DNA from 4 places in the Aquincola agrisoli genome. Region 2 is predicted to be linked to each of the others. Evidence: predicted binding sites of a transcription regulator. Region 2 holds the regulator's gene; each other region holds the start of a gene.

Region 1 (4,116 bases), on a different contig from region 2:
CCGATCAGCCGGCTCACCGAGTGCTTCTCCATGAACTCGCTCATGTCGACACGGATCAGGTGGTCGGTCGAGTCGAACAGGAAGCCGGCCAGCGCCTTGCACAGCTCGGTCTTGCCGACACCCGTGGGGCCGAGGAACAGGAACGAGCCGTAGGGCCGGTTCGGATCCGACAGGCCCGCGCGCGAGCGGCGGATGGCATCGGACACGGCGCGGATCGCCTCATCCTGCCCCACCACGCGCTCGTGCAGCTTGGCTTCCATCTGCAGCAGCTTCTCGCGCTCGCCCTGCATCAGCTTGCTCACCGGGATGCCGGTGGCGCGCGAGACGACCTCGGCGATCTCCTCGGCACCGACCATCGTGCGCAGCAGCTGCGGGCCCAGGCCCTGCTTGGCGCCCGCGGCCTTGCCGGCTTCCTTGTCCTGCGCGTCCTTCAGGCGCGCCTCCAGGCCCGGCAGCTTGCCGTACTGCAGCTCGGCCACCTTGTTGAAGTCGCCCTTGCGCTTGAGCTCCTCGATCTGGAACTTGATGCGGTCGATCTCTTCCTTGACGTGGGCCGAACCCTGCGCCGCGGCCTTCTCGGCCTTCCAGATCTCCTCGAGGTCGTTGTACTCGCGCTGCAGCTTGACCAGCTCTTCCTCGATCAGGCCGAGCCGGCGCTGCGAGCCCTCGTCGTGCTCCTTCTTCATCGCCTCGCGCTCGATCTTGAGCTGGATCATCCGGCGGTCGAGCCGGTCCATCACCTCGGGCTTGGAGTCGATCTCGATCTTGATCTTGGCCGCGGCCTCGTCGATCAGGTCGATCGCCTTGTCGGGCAGGAAGCGGTCGGTGATGTAGCGGTGGCTGAGCTCCGCCGCGGCCACGATGGCCGGGTCGGTGATCTCGACCCCGTGGTGCACTTCGTACTTCTCCTGCAGCCCGCGCAGGATGGCGATGGTGGCCTCCACCGTCGGCTCGCCCACCAGCACCTTCTGGAAGCGGCGCTCCAGCGCGGCGTCCTTCTCGACGTACTTGCGGTACTCGTCGAGCGTGGTCGCGCCGATGCAGTGCAACTCGCCGCGCGCCAGCGCAGGCTTCAGCATGTTGCCGGCGTCCATCGCGCCCTCGGCCTTGCCTGCGCCCACCATGGTGTGCAACTCGTCGATGAACAGGATGATGCGGCCTTCGTCGGACGACACTTCCTTCAGCACGGCCTTCAGGCGCTCCTCGAACTCGCCGCGGTACTTGGCGCCGGCCAGCAGGCCCGCCATGTCGAGCGACAGCACGCGCTTGTCCTTCAGCGATTCGGGCACCTCGCCGGCCACGATGCGCTGCGCCAGGCCTTCGACGATGGCCGTCTTGCCGACGCCCGGCTCGCCGATCAGCACCGGGTTGTTCTTGCTGCGGCGCTGCAGCACCTGGATCGCGCGGCGGATCTCCTCGTCGCGGCCGATCACCGGGTCGAGCTTGCCCTGCCGGGCGCGCTCGGTCAGGTCGAGGGTGTACTTCTTCAACGCCTCGCGCTGGCCCTCGGCCTCGGCCGAGTCGACCTTCGCGCCGCCACGCACCGCGTCGATCGCGGCTTCGAGCGCCTTGCGGGTGAGGCCGTGGCCGCGCACGATGCCGGCGAGGTCGGTCTTGGCGTCCGACAGCGCCAGCAGGAACATCTCGCTCGCGATGAACTGGTCGCCGCGCTTGCCGGCCTCCTTCTCGGCCGACTGCAGCAGCGCGACCAGGTCGCGGCCGGGCTGCACCACCTGGCCGCTGCCCTGCACCTGGGGCAGGCCGCTGATCGCGGTGTCCATCGCCGTCTTCAGGGCCGCGGTGTTGGCGCCGGCGCGGTCGAGCAGCGCCTTGGGCCCGTCGGGCTGCGCCAGCATGGCCGCCAGCAGATGCGCCGGCTCGATGTAGGGGTTGTCGCGCGTGACGGCGAGGGTCTGCGCTTCGGCCAACGCTTGCTGGAAGGCCGTGGTCAATTTGTCAATTCGCATGGGGTGGAACCTCCGATTGCGACAAATATGAGGCGGCGACGGCGCTCTTCAAGTTGCGCTGCATCAAGCTTGCGCCATGTGGCCGGCAATCGGAGTGCCCGCCGTGCGTGGGCGGCAACGCTGGCCCGGGCGGCGCGCCGCCGCCCATCGGCGCACGCTAGAGGCGCTCGCCCACCGCGTGGTAGTGGCCGGCGTGGAACGCCAGTGCCGGCTCGTCAGCATCGTGCCGGTGGTGCAGCACTTCCCCGATGAAGAGCACGTGGTCGCCCGCGGCCTGCTGCGAGACCAGCCGGCACTCGAAGGTGGCGGTGCTGCCTTCGAGCAACGGCGCGCCGCCCAGCCCGTCGCGCCAGACGCCCTGGGCGAACTTGTCGGCCTCTCGCGAGGCGAAGCGGCGCGACAGCTCGACCTGCGCCTCCGACAGCACGTTGACCGCGAACACCGGCGCGGCGGCGAAGTTGGCCAGCGCCGAGCTCGCCCGCCGCAGCGACCACAGCACCAGCGGCGGGTCGAGCGACAGCGCGCTGAACGAATTGGCCGTGAGCCCGACCGGCAGGCCTGCGGCATTGCGGCAGGTGATGATCGTCACGCCGGTGGCGTACCGGCCCAGCGCGGCGCGCAGCGCCAGGCGGTCGTCGGCGGCCGGGGCCGGGGCCGCGTGGCGGGCAGGGCCGGCGGCCGCATCGGCCGCGTGCGGCTCGGCGCCTTCCGCGGCGGGCGGGTGCATGTCAGGCGCACTCATCGAGCACCCACGGAGAGCCGGACGACCCTCATGCCCGCCACAACACCTTCGCCAGCCAGAAGCCCGCGGCAGCGCAGGCCAGCGCGCCCGCCACATGGGCCAGGGTGTGGGCCACGGCCATCGGCAACTCGCCGCGCTGCAGCAGCCCGAGCGATTCGCCCGAGAAGGCCGAGAACGTCGTCAGCCCGCCCAGGAAGCCGGTGACGGCGAAGTGACGCAGCAGTTCGTCGGGGTGGCGCGCAAAGCCGAACATCGCCACGCCGATCAGCATCCCGCCAACGCAGTTGACCGCCAGCGTGCCGAGCGGAAAGCCGCGCCACAGGCCGTTGAGCCAGAGCCCGGCTCCCCAGCGCGCGAGCGCGCCCAGGGCGGCGCCGAAGGCGATCGCCACCACCGTGGGCCAGGACACGGCCGGTGTCATGCCGGGGCACCCGGCGCCGTGGCGTCGGCATTGGCCGCAGGCAGGCCCCAGCGCGCCGCGGCAGCGTCGTCGGCCACGCGGGCATCGACCCAACGGGCGCCTTCGGGCGTGTGCTCCTTCTTCCAGAACGGGGCCTGGGTCTTCAGGTAGTCCATCAGGAACTCGCAGGCCTGGAAGGCGGTGCCGCGGTGCGCCGACGTGACGGCCACCAGGACGATCTGTTCCTGCGGCCGCAGCGGCCCCACGCGGTGCACGACACGCGCCGCGTGGATCGCGAAACGCGCGTGGGCTTCGTCGATCATCGATTCGATCGCGCGCTCGGTCATGCCGGGGTAGTGCTCCAGCTCGAGCAGGCTCACCTCAGGATCGGCAGCGGCCGCCGGGTCGCGCTCGCGCACGGTGCCGACAAACGCCGCCACCGCGCCCACCCCGCCGTCGCCTGCGCGCAGCGCGGCCACTTCGGTGGACAGATCGAAGTCCGCCGTCTGAACCCGCACGCGCGCGGAATCCACATCTCGATGCATTGCAGCATTGTGGCACCTAGAATCCGCCCCCATGCCCAGCCAAGCCTTGTCGTCCGCCCCCGCTGCCGCCTTCCGCGGCCCGGCGTCGGCCGTCAAACAAAAACCGCAGCGCTTCTGACCGGAGCTGCGGTTCCGTCGTCGGATGCGCGACGGAACGCCTGGCCAGCAACACCCCTCTTTTTGCCGCCCCCTGCGCCCCGCCGCACGTCCCGATGACGGTTTGTCATCCGGTCGTTCGATCGAGGAGAGTTTTTGTGGGTGACGTTCTTGTGCAAGACCTGTCGGGCATCTGGATCCCGCTGGTCACGCCGTTCTCGGGCGATGCGGTCGACCTCCCTGCCCTGCGGCGCCTGGTGGCGCACCTGGCAGCGGGCGGCATCGCCGGCTTCGTGGTGTGCGGCAGCACCGGCGAAGCCGCGCTGCTGAGCGACGCCGAGCAGCGCGAGGTGCTGCAGGCGGTGC
Region 2 (4,116 bases):
GACCTGGATCGCGTCGCCCCCCAGGTCCACCAGGCCGGCTTCTGCCAGGGGCACGAGCCGGTCGAGTTCCTCGGCGAAGTACCGCCGCATGTCGACCAGGTGCGCCAGCTCGACCGATTCGAACTCGACGCGGCCCTGGCACATCAGGGCCATGATGACCGCGCGTCGCAGCAGGTCGTCGCGCGTGAGTGCGAGCCCGCGCTCGACCGGGAACTGGCCCTGCGTCACCGCGTCGTGCCAGCCTTGCAGGTCCTTCGCGTTCTGGCTGTAGGTGGCGCCGATGCGGCTGATCGCCGAGGGCCCGAGGCCGATGAGGTCGCAGTCGGGCTGGGTGCTGTAGCCCTGGAAGTTGCGGTGCAGCCGGCCCTGGCGCTTGGCGATGGCCAGCGCGTCGCCGGGGCGGGCGAAGTGGTCCATGCCGATGTAGACGTAGCCGGCGTCGAGGAACTGCGCCACCGAGCCCTCGAGCATCGCCACGCGGTCGGCCGGCGGGGGCAGGTCGGCGGCATGGATGCGGCGCTGCGGCTTGAAGCGCTGCGGCAGGTGCGCGTAGGCATAGAGCGCGATCCGGTCGGGCTGCAGCTCGATGACCTGCGCGATCGTCGTCGCGACGCTGAGCTGCGTCTGGCGGGGCAGGCCGTAGATCAGGTCGACGTTGATCGAATCGAACTCCAGCGCACGGGCGCTGCGCATCAGCGCCGCGACCGATTCGAGCGGCTGCACGCGGTGCACCGCCTGCTGCACGCGGGCGTCGAAGTCCTGCACCCCGAAGCTCAGCCGGTTGAAGCCCAGCTGCCGCAGGGCCTGCAGCCGCTGCGCATCGACCGTGCGGGGATCGACCTCGATCGACAGCTCGGCGCCCGGCACGATGCGGAAATGCTTGTGCACCGCCTGCATCAGGCGCTGCAGTTCTCCGTCGTCCAGGAACGTGGGCGAGCCGCCGCCCAGGTGCACCTGCGACACCGGCTGCGGGCTGCCCAGCAGCGACGCGTTGAGCGCCATCTCGGCCTCCAGGGTCTGGAGGAACGGCGCGGCGCGCTCGTGGCGGCGCGTGATGACCTTGTTGCAGGCGCAGTAGTAGCAGACCGATTCGCAGAACGGCACGTGCACGTACAGCGAGAACGGCCCCCCGCCGGCGACCTTGGCGCCTGCACGCAGCTGCAGCGCCGACGCATGTTCGGCGGCTCCGAAGGCCTCCACGAAGCGATCGGCCGTAGGATAGGAGGTGTAACGTGGTCCGGGCACATCAAAACGGCGCAGCAACGCCGTGTCCATGGCCTTGGGCGCCGCGCGGAGGGTCGTACTGGACGCATTCATCGTGCCCACTGTGCCGGAGGTCCGGCCCGCGGGACTTGATGTGGCGCAAGGCCCGTCGCGCGCGGGGAGTCAACAATCCTTGATCGAACGCAAACAGGACGGCGAAGCAGTGACCAGCCCCACCACCTCCATCCGCATCGAGCCGCTCAAGGTGGCTTGCTCCAGCTGCAACCTGCGCGAGTTGTGCCTGCCGCTGGGGCTGTCGCAACCCGATCTGGAGCGGCTGGACAGGCTGGTCGACGCGCGGCGCCACGTGGCGCGGGGCGCGGCGCTGTTCCGCGCGGGCGACGGCTTTCACTCGCTCTATGCGGTGCGCACGGGCTTCTTCAAGACCTGCGTGTCCGCCGAGGACGGCCGGGACCAGGTCACCGGCTTCCAGATGGCCGGCGAGCTGCTCGGCATGGACGGCATCAGCACCGACCGCCACAGCTGCGACGCCGTCGCCCTGGAGGATTCCCAGGTCTGCGTGATCCCCTTCGCCGAACTTGAGGACCTCTCGCGCGAGTTCACCGACCTGCAACGGCAGTTCCACAAGATCATGAGCCGCGAGATCGTGCGCGACCACGGCGTGATGCTGCTGCTGGGCAGCATGCGCGCCGAGGAGCGGCTCGCCGCCTTCCTGCTCAACCTCACGCAGCGCCTGCAGTCGCGGGGCTTCTCCCCGTCGGCGCTGGTGCTGCGCATGACGCGCGAGGAGATCGGCAGCTACCTCGGCCTCAAGCTCGAGACCGTGAGCCGCACCTTCTCCAAGTTCCAGGACGACGGCCTGCTCGAAGTGAAGCAGCGGCATATCCGCATCACCGACCAGGACGGCCTGCGCAGGCTGGTCAACGGCCCGAACTGCTGACCGGCGCGGCCAGCAGCTGGGTGACCGCGCCCGAGGTGGCGATCACCGCCCAGAAGATCAGGAAGGTCACCGTGTAGACCGCGTTGTTCGGCCAGCCGATCGGCTCCTGGCCGAACCAGCTCAGCGTGGCCGGGTCGACCACCGCGAACACCAGCATCTCCAGCACGCCCGCCATCACGAAGGCGGGCCATGCGATCAGCAGGGCACGCAGCGTGAAGCTCACGGCCTGGCTCCCGCCTCGGCCGGCGCCTCGGCCGCCGTGCCGGGCACCTCGACCTTCCACTGCGTGACCGCCCGCGGCACCGATGGCGCGATCACGACGTCGGCGCCGCGCAGGGCGATCACGGCCGTCGCGATGCCGGCGACGACGACGACGGCGGGGCCGCCGATTACCAGCCACACCATCGGTACGCGCCACCAGGGCAGGACGGGTCGGACATCGGGCTTGTTCATGGCGGTCCTCAGCGGGGGACGATGAAAGTGGACTTCTCGGTCACGTCGGCCGGGCGGTCGCCGGACTCGGCCACCACGCGGAACTGGATGGGATGGGCGCCGCTGCCCAGGGTTTGCGCCGCCTCGGGTGGCAGCTGCACCTGCAGCACGAACCAGTGCGCTTCGGCGGGCTGCAGCGCCAGCGGGGCGTGCTCGCCGAGCTGCAGGCCGGGCAGGCCGCCGACCTCCACGCGGTAGCGCTGCGGCTCGCCGCTGGCGTTCATCAGCTGCAGCCGGTAGACGTTCTCGATGCGGCCGTCGTCGACGATGCGCGCGAGCGAGGCGCGGTCGCGCACCACGTCGACCTTGAGCGGCGAGCGGACCATCAGGCTCGCGACGAAGGCGGCGGAGATGGCCACCAGCACGGCGCCGTAGACCAGCACCCGCGGGCGCAGCAGCCGCTTGAAGAGCCGGCCCGGCGCCTCGCCCAGGGCCAGCGCGTTCTGCGTCGCGTAGCGGATGAGCCCGCGCGGGTACTGCATCTTGTCCATCACGCCGTTGCAGGCGTCGATGCAGGCCGTGCAGGCGATGCACTCGTACTGCAGGCCGTCGCGGATGTCGATCCCGGTGGGGCAGACCTGCACGCACAGCCCGCAGTCGATGCAGTCGCCCTTGCCGGCCTTGTCGTCCTTGCGGCCGCGCTTGCCGCGGGGCTCGCCGCGCTGCTCGTCGTAGCTGACGATCAGCGTGTCGTGGTCGAACATCGCGCTCTGGAAGCGGGCGTACGGGCACATGTACTTGCAGACCTGCTCGCGCATGAAGCCGGCGTTGCCGTAGGTCGCGAAGCCGTAGAACAGCACCCAGAACCACTCCCACGGGCCGAACGACAGCGTGAAGGCCTCGGCCCAAAGCGTGCGGATCGGCGTGAAATAGCCGACGAAGGTGAAGCCCGTCCACAGCGCGATGGCGAGCCAGGCCGCATGCTTGCCGCCCTTGCGCCAGAGCTTCTCGACGGTCCAGGGGCCGGCGTCGAGCTTCATGCGGACGCCGCGCTCGCCCTCGAACTTGTGCTCCACCCACAGGAAGATCTCGGTGTACACCGTCTGCGGGCAGGCGTAGCCGCACCACAGGCGCCCGCCCACGGCGGTGAAGAAGAACAGGCCGTAGGCGCTGAGGATCAGGAGCCCGGTGAGGTAGATGAAGTCCTGCGGATACAGGATCAGCTCGAAGATGTAGAAGCGGCGCGCCCCCAGGTCGAACAGCACCGCCGGCCGCCCGTCCCACTGCAGCCACGGCAGCCCGTAGTAGAGGATCTGCGTGGCCCACACCAGCACCCACCGCCAGCTGGCGAACCAGCCCTTGACGGAACGGGGGTAGACCTTCTTGTGGCTCTCGTAGAGCCACACCACCTTGGCGGCCTTTGCGCCGGCGGTGTCGGAGGCGGGCCGTACGGCTGACGAGGGGACGGGGGACATGCGGCGTGGGCGTCTACGGCGCCTTGGCGATGTTCGACGGCTGCG
Region 3 (4,116 bases), on a different contig from region 2:
CCGATGGCGCGTGCGGTCTCGGCATGGTCGCCGGTGATCATCTTCACGCGGATGCCCGCCTGGTGGCACTGGCGCACCGCCTGCACCGCCTCGGCACGCGGCGGGTCGACGATGCCGACCAGCGCGAGCATGGTGTAGCCGCCCTCCACGTCGGCGAACGCGAGCCGTTCGCCGGCCGGCGCGCCGCGCTTGCAGGCCAGGCCGAGCAGGCGCAGCCCCTGCGCGGCGGTGTCGGTCGCCCAGCGGCGCCAGGTGTCGATCTCCAGCGGCTGCGGCTCGCCGCCGGGCCCGACCTCGGCATGGCACAGGTCCAGCACACGCTCCGGTGCGCCCTTGACGAAGAGCCAGGGTTGGCCGCCGGCATCGACATGGTGGGTCGCCATGAAGCGGTGCTCGGACTCGAAGGGGATGACGCCGCACCGCGGCCACCGCGCCTGCGCGTCGCCCTGCGCCAGGCCCGCCTTGCGGCCGAGCACGAGCAGCGCGCCTTCGGTCGGATCGCCCTCGACGTGCCACTGCCCCGCCGCCTCGCGCAGCCGTGCGTCGTTGCACAGCACGCCCACCTGCACGGCCAGCGCCAGCGCGGGATGGCGGTCCGCCGGCACGGCGCGGCCGTCGAGGCTGAAGCCGCCCACCGGGGAATAGCCCACGCCGCCGACGTCGAACACCTGGCCGCTGCACACCACGCGCTGCACCGTCATCTCGTTGCGGGTGAGCGTGCCGGTCTTGTCGGAACACACCACCGTGACGGCGCCCAGCGCCTCCACCGCCGGCAGCCGCCGCACGATGGCCTGCCGCCGGGCCATGCGCTGCACGCCGAGCGCGAGCGTGACGGTCATGATCGCCGGCAGCCCCTCCGGGATGGCCGAGGCCGCGAGCGCCACCACCATCATGAACATCTCGGCAGGCGGGTGGCCGCGCCACAGCGTGCCGAGCGCGAAGGTGGCGGCGGCCAGCGCCAGGATGGCCACCGCCAGCACCCTGCCGAAGCGGTCGATCTGCCGCAGCAGCGGCGTCGTCTGCGCCTCGATGCCGGCCAGCATGCGGTTGATCCGGCCCAGCTCGGTCGCGCCGCCGGTGGCCACGACCAGGCCCGTGGCCTGCCCGTGCACGACGAGCGTGCCGGCGTAGGCCATGCCGCTGCGGTCGCCGAGCGGGGCGTCGGCGGCCACCGCCGCGGTGTCCTTCTCGACCGGCATCGACTCGCCGGTCAGCGCCGCCTCCTCCACCCGCAGCTCATGCGCGGCGAGCAGCCGCAGGTCGGCGGGGATGCGGTCGCCGGAGGCCACGGCCACCACGTCGCCCGGCACCAGGCCGGCGGCATCGATCTCGCGGCGCTCGCCGCCGCGCAGCACCATCGCGTGCGGCGACAGCATCGCGCGGATGCCCTCGAGCGCATCCTCCGCCTTGCCCTCCTGGATGAAGCCGATGGCGGCGTTGATGAGCACCGCGGCCAGCAGCACGGTGGTGTCGAGCCAGTGCCCCAGCGCCGCGGTGACCACCGCCGCGCCGAGCATCACGTAGAGCAGGATGTTGTGGAACTGCAGCAGCAGCCGCATCAGCGCGCTGCGCCGGCGCGGCGGGGCCAGGCGGTTGGGCCCGTGCTGCGCAAGGCGCCGCGCCGCCTCTGCGGCGTCCAGGCCCTGGACGCCGGTGCGCAACAGCGCCTGCGCCTGCTCGGCCGGCAGCGTGTGCCAGAGCGGCACGTCGGCGGTGCCGCCGGTCTCTCGGGCGCGGGGGTCGGGCATGGTCGGGTCCTCCTCGGCGTGCTCCCGACACGCCACACCGGGACGACCTGCCGCCGCGCGCGGCGGTTCCGCCTGCGCGGTGCCGATGCGCCCGCGCCATGATGCAGATCAAGAACCCGTCACGCCGGCGGCGCGGCCGGGCACCTCAATCCAGCGCGATCACCTCGTCGCCGGCCTCCGGCCGGCAGCCTTCGGCCACCGGCGCCCAGCCGCGGCGCACCACGGCCTGCCGGCCGTCGTGGCACAGCTCGATGCGCTCGGCTCCCGGCACGTGCTCGCGCACGAAGGCCTCGATGGAGGCCGGCAGGCTGACGCGCAGCTTCAGCGCGAAGCGGTCCTCCTCGGGATGGTCGTCGTAGTGCACCCAGGGGACGAAGGCGCCCGCTGCCATCAGCAGGTGCGAGCCGACGTCGACCGGCTCCGGCGCATAGCCGTTGGCGGCGAGCCACCGCTGGGCCTGCGGGCGCAGGTCGTCGCCCTCGCCGAGCGAGCCCCAGGCCGCCGCCAGCATCTCCATCACCCACTGGTTGCAGTTCTGGTAGCGCAGGCCGAACGCGTGGGCATTGGCGCTGTACCGCGGCGCGAGCAGCCGAACGGCGAGCGGGTCGTCGAGCGCGGCCCGGGCCAGCCCCGCACCCGGTGCCGCCGGCAGCAACACGGCGGAGATGTAGCCGATCTCCGGCCGGCTGGTGCCCAGCACAAAGCCGGCCATGCCCTGGTCATAGAGACGCGGCCGGCCTTCCTCGCAGGCGAAGTAGAGCTGGCGCACCGACCACGGCCCGTTGCCGCTGGCCTGGAGGCTGACACCGGCATGGGAGTAGCGGATGCCGAAGCGCTGCAGGTCCAGGCCCGAGCGGGCGACCAGCGCCACCTCGCGGCCGGAGCCGTCGAGCGCCTGCTTGACGATGGCCGCGAAGCGCAGCAGCCGGTCCTGCTGCGCCGCCGTCATCGGCACGCCGCGGTCGCACAGCAGCGGCGCCGCGGAGGCTGCGTTGCAGGCCGCCACGCAGCCGGCGAGGCCCGCGGCCAGCACCAGCGCCTGCCGCAGGCTCGACCTCACAGCGGCACGGCCTTCGGCGCGAGTTCGCGGAACCAGTCGTCGGCCAGCGCGAGGAAGAAGGCCTCGCGGGTGTCGGCCCGCGCGAACTCCAGCCCGTAGGGCCGGTGCCGCGCGGTGATGAGGTCGCCTTGTGCCAGGGCCCAGGTCCCGCCGGTCCGCGCGGGCAGGTCGAGCACGAAGTCTTCCGCGCCGGGCCGCGGATCGGCCGGCTGCAGCGTCAGCCGCAACCCGCCGGGCCGCCCGGCGGCGGCCACCTCGACGATGCGGTAGTCGCCTTCGGCCACGCGGTCGTTGCGCGACGAGCTGTTGCTGGAGCCGCTGATCGAATCGGACACGCTGCCGACCGAGGCCGAGCCTGCGCTCAAGGCGGAAGAGGCCAGGCTGTCGGCGTGGCAGGGGGCGGCAGCGGCGGCCAGCCACAGCATCGCGGCGCCGGCCAGGCGGTTCAAGGAACAAGTCATCGAGGCTCCGGAAACGGCGGCACCGGCCGCGCGGCGCGCAGGATAGCGCGCGGCTGTCAACAGCCTGTGTCTGGTCGCCTTAAATGCAACTTAGTTGCATAATCAATGCCGCTGCCGGAGGGCGGCGACAACCCCCATCAAGACAGGACGGAGTACATGCAAGCACCCCACACCATCGGCCGGTTCGCGGCCGCCATCGCCGCCGCGGCGGCCCTCGCGGCCCCGGCCCACGCCTCGGGCATCCGCGCGGCCGAGGGCATCGGCTTCTACATCGGGGTCGACAGCCTCGCGACGGTGGCCTCGGGCACCTTCGCCGGCATGGCGAACCCCAACGCCGGGCGCCTGACCCTGCTGCTGGACCACGGCAACCACTTCCACGGCATCGGCGCCTACAGCTACGGCGGCACGGCGGCCTCGCCGGTGGTGCTGCCGACCAGCGCCAACAACCGCCTGCCCGAGATGAGCTCGCGCGTCACGGAGGCCGCCTCGTCGATCGCGTTGCAGGCCGGCACCGGCGCCTTCGCGGGCCAGTGGGTGAGCGGGGTGCTGCCCGAAGGCACGCCGGCGGCGGACTACAGCTACCTCGGCGCGGCCTCCATCCAGTCGCTCGTCGGCCGGGGCGATGCCGCCGAGGTGCTCTACGGCAGCAGCGGCGGCCGCTGGAATGCGGCCTACGGCGACGTGGTCGTGGGCCTCAGGCTCGAAGGCATCAGCGACGGCCTCAAGGTGGCCGTGGGCGACCACCTCGATGTGTTCAGCGGCGGCGCGGGCAGCGTGTTCACGCTGGGCAGCGGCAGCGCGCTGTCGTTCCTGCCGACCTTCTACACCGACGGCGCGGCGGCGCCGG
Region 4 (4,116 bases), on a different contig from region 2:
GGCGTCAACCTGGGCCTGGCCTTCGAGGCCTACCGCACGTCGGAAATCGCCGCGCTGCCCTACGTGAGCCTGGACTACGGCAGCTTCCGCATCAACGGCTTCGAGGAGCGCGGCACCTCCAACCACCGGCTGGTGCTGGACAGCTACCGCACGACGCGCACGATGGCCACCATCGGCAGCGTGCTCGAGTGGAAGCACGTGGTGCAGGGCCGTCCGATGACGCTCTCGGCCGACGCGGCGCTGCGCGGCAAGCTGGGCGACGGCAACCGCACGCAGCGCGCGCGGCTGGGTGTCGACAGCTCGGTGGAGTTCCCGATGAGCTACGACAGCGGCAGCCGCACCCAGGCGCTGCTCGGCGTGGCCGGCAGCATCCGCCTGAGCGAGGCCGTGACGGCCAGCGCGGCCTTCGACAGCACGCTGTCGAGCGGCCGTGACGACAGCCTGAAGGTGCAGCTCAACGTGGCGTTCTGACGCCGCGGCCGGCACCCGCGTGCCGGCACGCATTTCCCGCGGCGGGGCATAACATCGAGGGATGCCGCGCCGCCGTGAATGCCTTTTCGACGCTCCAAGCAGCGGCCGCCGCGCATCCTTTGCGCCGGCGGCCGTTGCCGTTGGGGCGGCCGTGCTGGCGCTGCTGGCGCCCGCGCCGGCCGCGGCGCAATCGCTGCGCTGCAACGGGCAGCTGGTGTCGACGGGCGAATCGAAGGTGAGCGTGGCCGCCAAGTGCGGCGACCCGCTCGCCCGCGAGATGGTGTGTGTCTCCCGCGAGCTCTTCCTGTGGCCCCTGCCGGCGGTGCCGGGGCAGGTGCTGCAGCCGCTGATCACGCCCGGCTGCGTGCCGATGGAGGAGTGGACCTACCACCGCGGGCAAGGGCATTTCCTTGCCATCGTGCGTTTCAGGAACACCGCGGTGGATTCCATCCGCGACGGCGAACGGATGCCGTGATTACAGCGCCGCGTCCTTCAGCTTCTTGAGGGCGCGCGCCTTGATGCGCACGGTGGCGGGCTTGGGGTCGAACCAGCGGTCCTGGCCCGTGAAGGGATCCTTGCCGAAGCGTTTCTTCTTGGCCGGCACGTTCTGCGCCGTGACCTTCAGCAGGCCGGGCAGCGTGAACTCGCGCAGGCCCTTCTTGTTGACCGACGCCAGCACGGTGGCTTCCAGCGCCGCCAGCAGGGCCTTGGCGGCCTTGGGCTCGACGCCGGCCTGCTCGGCCAGATGGGTCGTGAGGCTGGCCTTGGTGAAGGCCGACTTGATGGGCTTGAGCGGGGCGCCGGCAGCCGCCTTGGCAGCGGGCTTCGCCGCCGCCTTCGGGGCGGCCTTCACGGCGGTCTTCACCGCGGCCTTGGGCGCGGCCTTCGGGGCAGCCTTCGGCGCCGCGGCGGGCTTGGCGGTCTTTGCAGCCTTGACGGGTGCGGCCGCCTTCACGGCCTGGACGGCCTTCTTTGCGACGGGGGTCTTGCTGACTTTCTTTGCGGTTGCCATTCGGTTCGGTCTGACGGTTGTGAAGGGAAACCGCAGCGTGCCGACGGCGCCCGCGGTCGGTGCCGATGTGCCGCTGCGGGCGCGCGATTCTAGGAGGGGCGCCGGGGGTACCATCCCGGGGCCTTGAGACGCCGTGCCATCGCCGAGCGTCCATGACCTGCATCAAGCCGGGCGCCGGCGGTTTCGTCCAGAGTCCATGCCGCGCGCATGGCCCGCAGGTAGTGCGCAATTCCGACCACGAATGGAGAACCCATGAAGACCCAACAGATCGCCGCTGTCGTACTGGCCACGTTGATCGGCGCGCCCGCCATGGCGGCGCAATGCGATGTGGAGATCGGCGGCAACGATGCGATGCAGTTCGACAAGTCCAGCATCGCCGTGCCCGCGAGCTGCAAGCAGTTCACCGTCAAGCTCAAGCACACCGGCAAGCTGCCCAAGGCGGCAATGGGCCACAACTGGGTGCTGAGCAAGACCGCCGACGTGCAGGGCGTGGCCGCCGACGGCATCCCGGCCGGCGCGGACAAGGCCTACGTCAAGCCCGGCGATGCCCGTGTCATCGCGCACACCAAGGTGATCGGCGGCGGCGAGACCGATTCGGTGAGCTTCGACGTCGCGAAGCTCAAGGCCGGCGAGAGCTACACCTACTTCTGCTCGTTCCCCGGCCACTCGGGGATCATGAAGGGCACGCTGACGCTGGCCAAGTGAGCCTCAGCGCGGCGGCGCCGCAGCCGGCGCCGCCGCGCCTTGGGCCAGGGCCGCGAGGTCCGCGGCCACGCGGCGCAGCAGTTCGGTGATCGCCTCGGCCTGGGCCTGCGGCGTGGCCGCCTGGCCTGCGATCACGTAGGCCTGTTCCTGGCTGCGCAGCAGCCGCGGCGTGCGGTCGGCGCTCCACACCGCCAACTGCGCCCGCGCCAGCAGCCGCTGCTCGCCACGCACGAAGTCCATCTGCGTCAACTCGACCTGCGTGGCCAGTGCCGGCGCCTGTTCGCTGCAGTGGGCTTCGCACAGGCGCCAGCCCGGCAGCTGCTGGCGCAGCGCCGCCGCGAACTCGCGCGAGACGCCGATCTCGATGCGCTCGGCCCAGTAGGTGTTGGGCCATTCGGCGAGCGTGCTCGCGTCGGCCCGGTAGCGCACGCGGCGCGCCGCCAGGTACTCCGGCACCTCGATGCGGCGCAGCACCATCACCTTCGATGCCGGGGCGCCGGCCACCGCCGGTGCGGGCGCGGACGGTGCCGCGACGGCCGCGGCATGCGGCAGCGTCAGCAACATCGGCGCGGGCGAGGTCGTGCCGCAGCCGGCCACCGCGGCCGCGATCGGCAGCGGGATCAGGCGCAGGGCGCGCAGGGTCAGGGTGTTCATTCGCGTGGGTTCCCGAAGATCACGGCGTTGGGCTTCTCTTCCAGCAGCTCGGTCAGCGAGCGCAGGCCGCGGGCGGCCTGGGCCAGGTCGCGCATCGCGGTGTCGAGGTCGTTGCGCAGCGGTGCGCCCGGCGCGGCCACGTCGGCGATGCGGTCGAGCGCCAGGCGCGCCGATTCGGATGCCTCGCGCGCACCGGCCAGCGTGCGCTGCAGGTCGGGCTGCGCCTCGACGACCGTCTGCCGCGAGGTGTCCGCCAGGCGGGTGACGGCCTCCAGCGAAGCCGCCGTGCTGGCCTGCACCTGCTGGATGGCCCGCGTGGCGGCTTCCAGCGTCTGGCGCGACTGCACGCCGGTGGCGGTGATCTCCTTGGCCGTGCTCGACAGGACCTCCTGCGTGCCGTCGAGCGTGCGCTGCACCGATTGCATCGTGCTGCGGAAGTCGGCCACGGCCGAACGCAGGTCGTTGACCGTGTCGCGCAGCGGCAGGTCGGCGACCTGGTCGATCAGCGCGCCGAAGCGCTCGGCTACCGTGGGGATCTCCAGCGTGCCGGGCGGGCCGTGCAGGCGCGCCGGCGACTCGGGGATGAAGTCCAGCTCGATCGCCTTCTGGCCGGTGACGACGCTCTGCGACGTGAGCCGCGCCCGCAGCCCGCGCTGCACCAGCGACGGGATGTCCAGCGGCGGCGCCTTGTCCTCGTTGCTGTAGCGCACCGCGCTCGGCTGCAGCTTCAGCGACACGGGGATCGAGGTCTCCAGCGTCGACGGGTCGACCTCGATGCCGATCTCCGTCACCTGGCCCACCGACACGCCGCGGAAGGTGACGGGCGCGCCCACCGACAGGCCGCTGACGTTGCCCTCGTAGTACACGCGGGCCTTGACCTGCTGGCCGAACAGGTCCTGCCCGCTCAGCCAGAAGACGGCCGCGATGGCGATGGCGATGGCGGCGAGCACGAAGCCACCGATCAGCAGGGCATTGCGTTTCATGTCGAGACCGTTTCGTTGGGGGAGGGCGGCGGCACCTCCCGGTGGAGGAAGGCGCGCACCGTGGGGTGGTCGGCGGTGCCGGCCAGGTCGCGCGGGCGGCCGTGGGCGATGGGCTGCTTGCTGTCCGCGTCGAGGAAGATCGAGTCGTCGGCGATCGCGAAGAGGCTGGGCAGCTCGTGGCTGACGAAGACCACCGCGGCGCCGGTGCGCTCGCGGATGTCGAGGATCAGGTCGTCGAGACGGCGCGAGCTGATGGGGTCGAGGCCGGCCGAGGGCTCGTCGAGGAAGAGC

What was found. The regulator FNR, encoded in region 2, switches genes on or off when oxygen is low (the NO sensors DNR and NnrR bind a similar motif). The targets are predictions, from matches to a motif close to TTGATNNNNATCAA.
Region 1: clpB (ATP-dependent chaperone ClpB) is a predicted target of FNR. The motif match lies at 2,021-2,034, and genes of this name have one in related genera.
Region 3: V4F39_RS02410 (cation-transporting P-type ATPase) is a predicted target of FNR. The motif match lies at 1,847-1,860, and genes of this name have one in related genera.
Region 4: azu (azurin) is a predicted target of FNR. The motif match lies at 1,636-1,649, and genes of this name have one in related genera.

The regions. Positions count from the first base shown of each region.
Region 1 is NZ_JAZIBG010000036.1:657,966-662,081, forward strand. Features, by position in the region: gene clpB (ATP-dependent chaperone ClpB) at 1-1,967, opposite strand, end outside; gene V4F39_RS19585 (flavin reductase family protein) at 2,125-2,694, opposite strand; gene V4F39_RS19590 (CrcB family protein) at 2,738-3,118, opposite strand; gene V4F39_RS19595 (molybdenum cofactor biosynthesis protein MoaE) at 3,127-3,654, opposite strand; gene dapA (4-hydroxy-tetrahydrodipicolinate synthase) at 3,909-4,116, shown strand, end outside.
Region 2 is NZ_JAZIBG010000020.1:43,294-47,409, forward strand. Features, by position in the region: gene hemN (oxygen-independent coproporphyrinogen III oxidase) at 1-1,317, opposite strand, end outside; gene fnr (fumarate/nitrate reduction transcriptional regulator Fnr) at 1,427-2,164, shown strand; gene V4F39_RS08105 (hypothetical protein) at 2,145-2,387, opposite strand; gene V4F39_RS08110 (hypothetical protein) at 2,384-2,617, opposite strand; gene ccoG (cytochrome c oxidase accessory protein CcoG) at 2,626-4,071, opposite strand; gene ccoP (cytochrome-c oxidase, cbb3-type subunit III) at 4,085-4,116, opposite strand, start outside.
Region 3 is NZ_JAZIBG010000009.1:113,768-117,883, forward strand. Features, by position in the region: gene V4F39_RS02410 (cation-transporting P-type ATPase) at 1-1,748, opposite strand, end outside; gene V4F39_RS02415 (DUF2145 domain-containing protein) at 1,894-2,808, opposite strand; gene V4F39_RS02420 (hypothetical protein) at 2,805-3,269, opposite strand; gene V4F39_RS02425 (all3515 family Zur-repressed PEP-CTERM protein) at 3,426-4,116, shown strand, end outside.
Region 4 is NZ_JAZIBG010000035.1:19,702-23,817, reverse strand. Features, by position in the region: partial or broken gene V4F39_RS16570 (autotransporter-associated beta strand repeat-containing protein) at 1-471, shown strand, start outside; gene V4F39_RS16565 (DUF2845 domain-containing protein) at 623-946, shown strand; gene V4F39_RS16560 (HU family DNA-binding protein) at 947-1,483, opposite strand; gene azu (azurin) at 1,736-2,188, shown strand; gene V4F39_RS16550 (PqiC family protein) at 2,192-2,842, opposite strand; gene V4F39_RS16545 (MlaD family protein) at 2,839-3,825, opposite strand; gene V4F39_RS16540 (ABC transporter ATP-binding protein) at 3,822-4,116, opposite strand, start outside.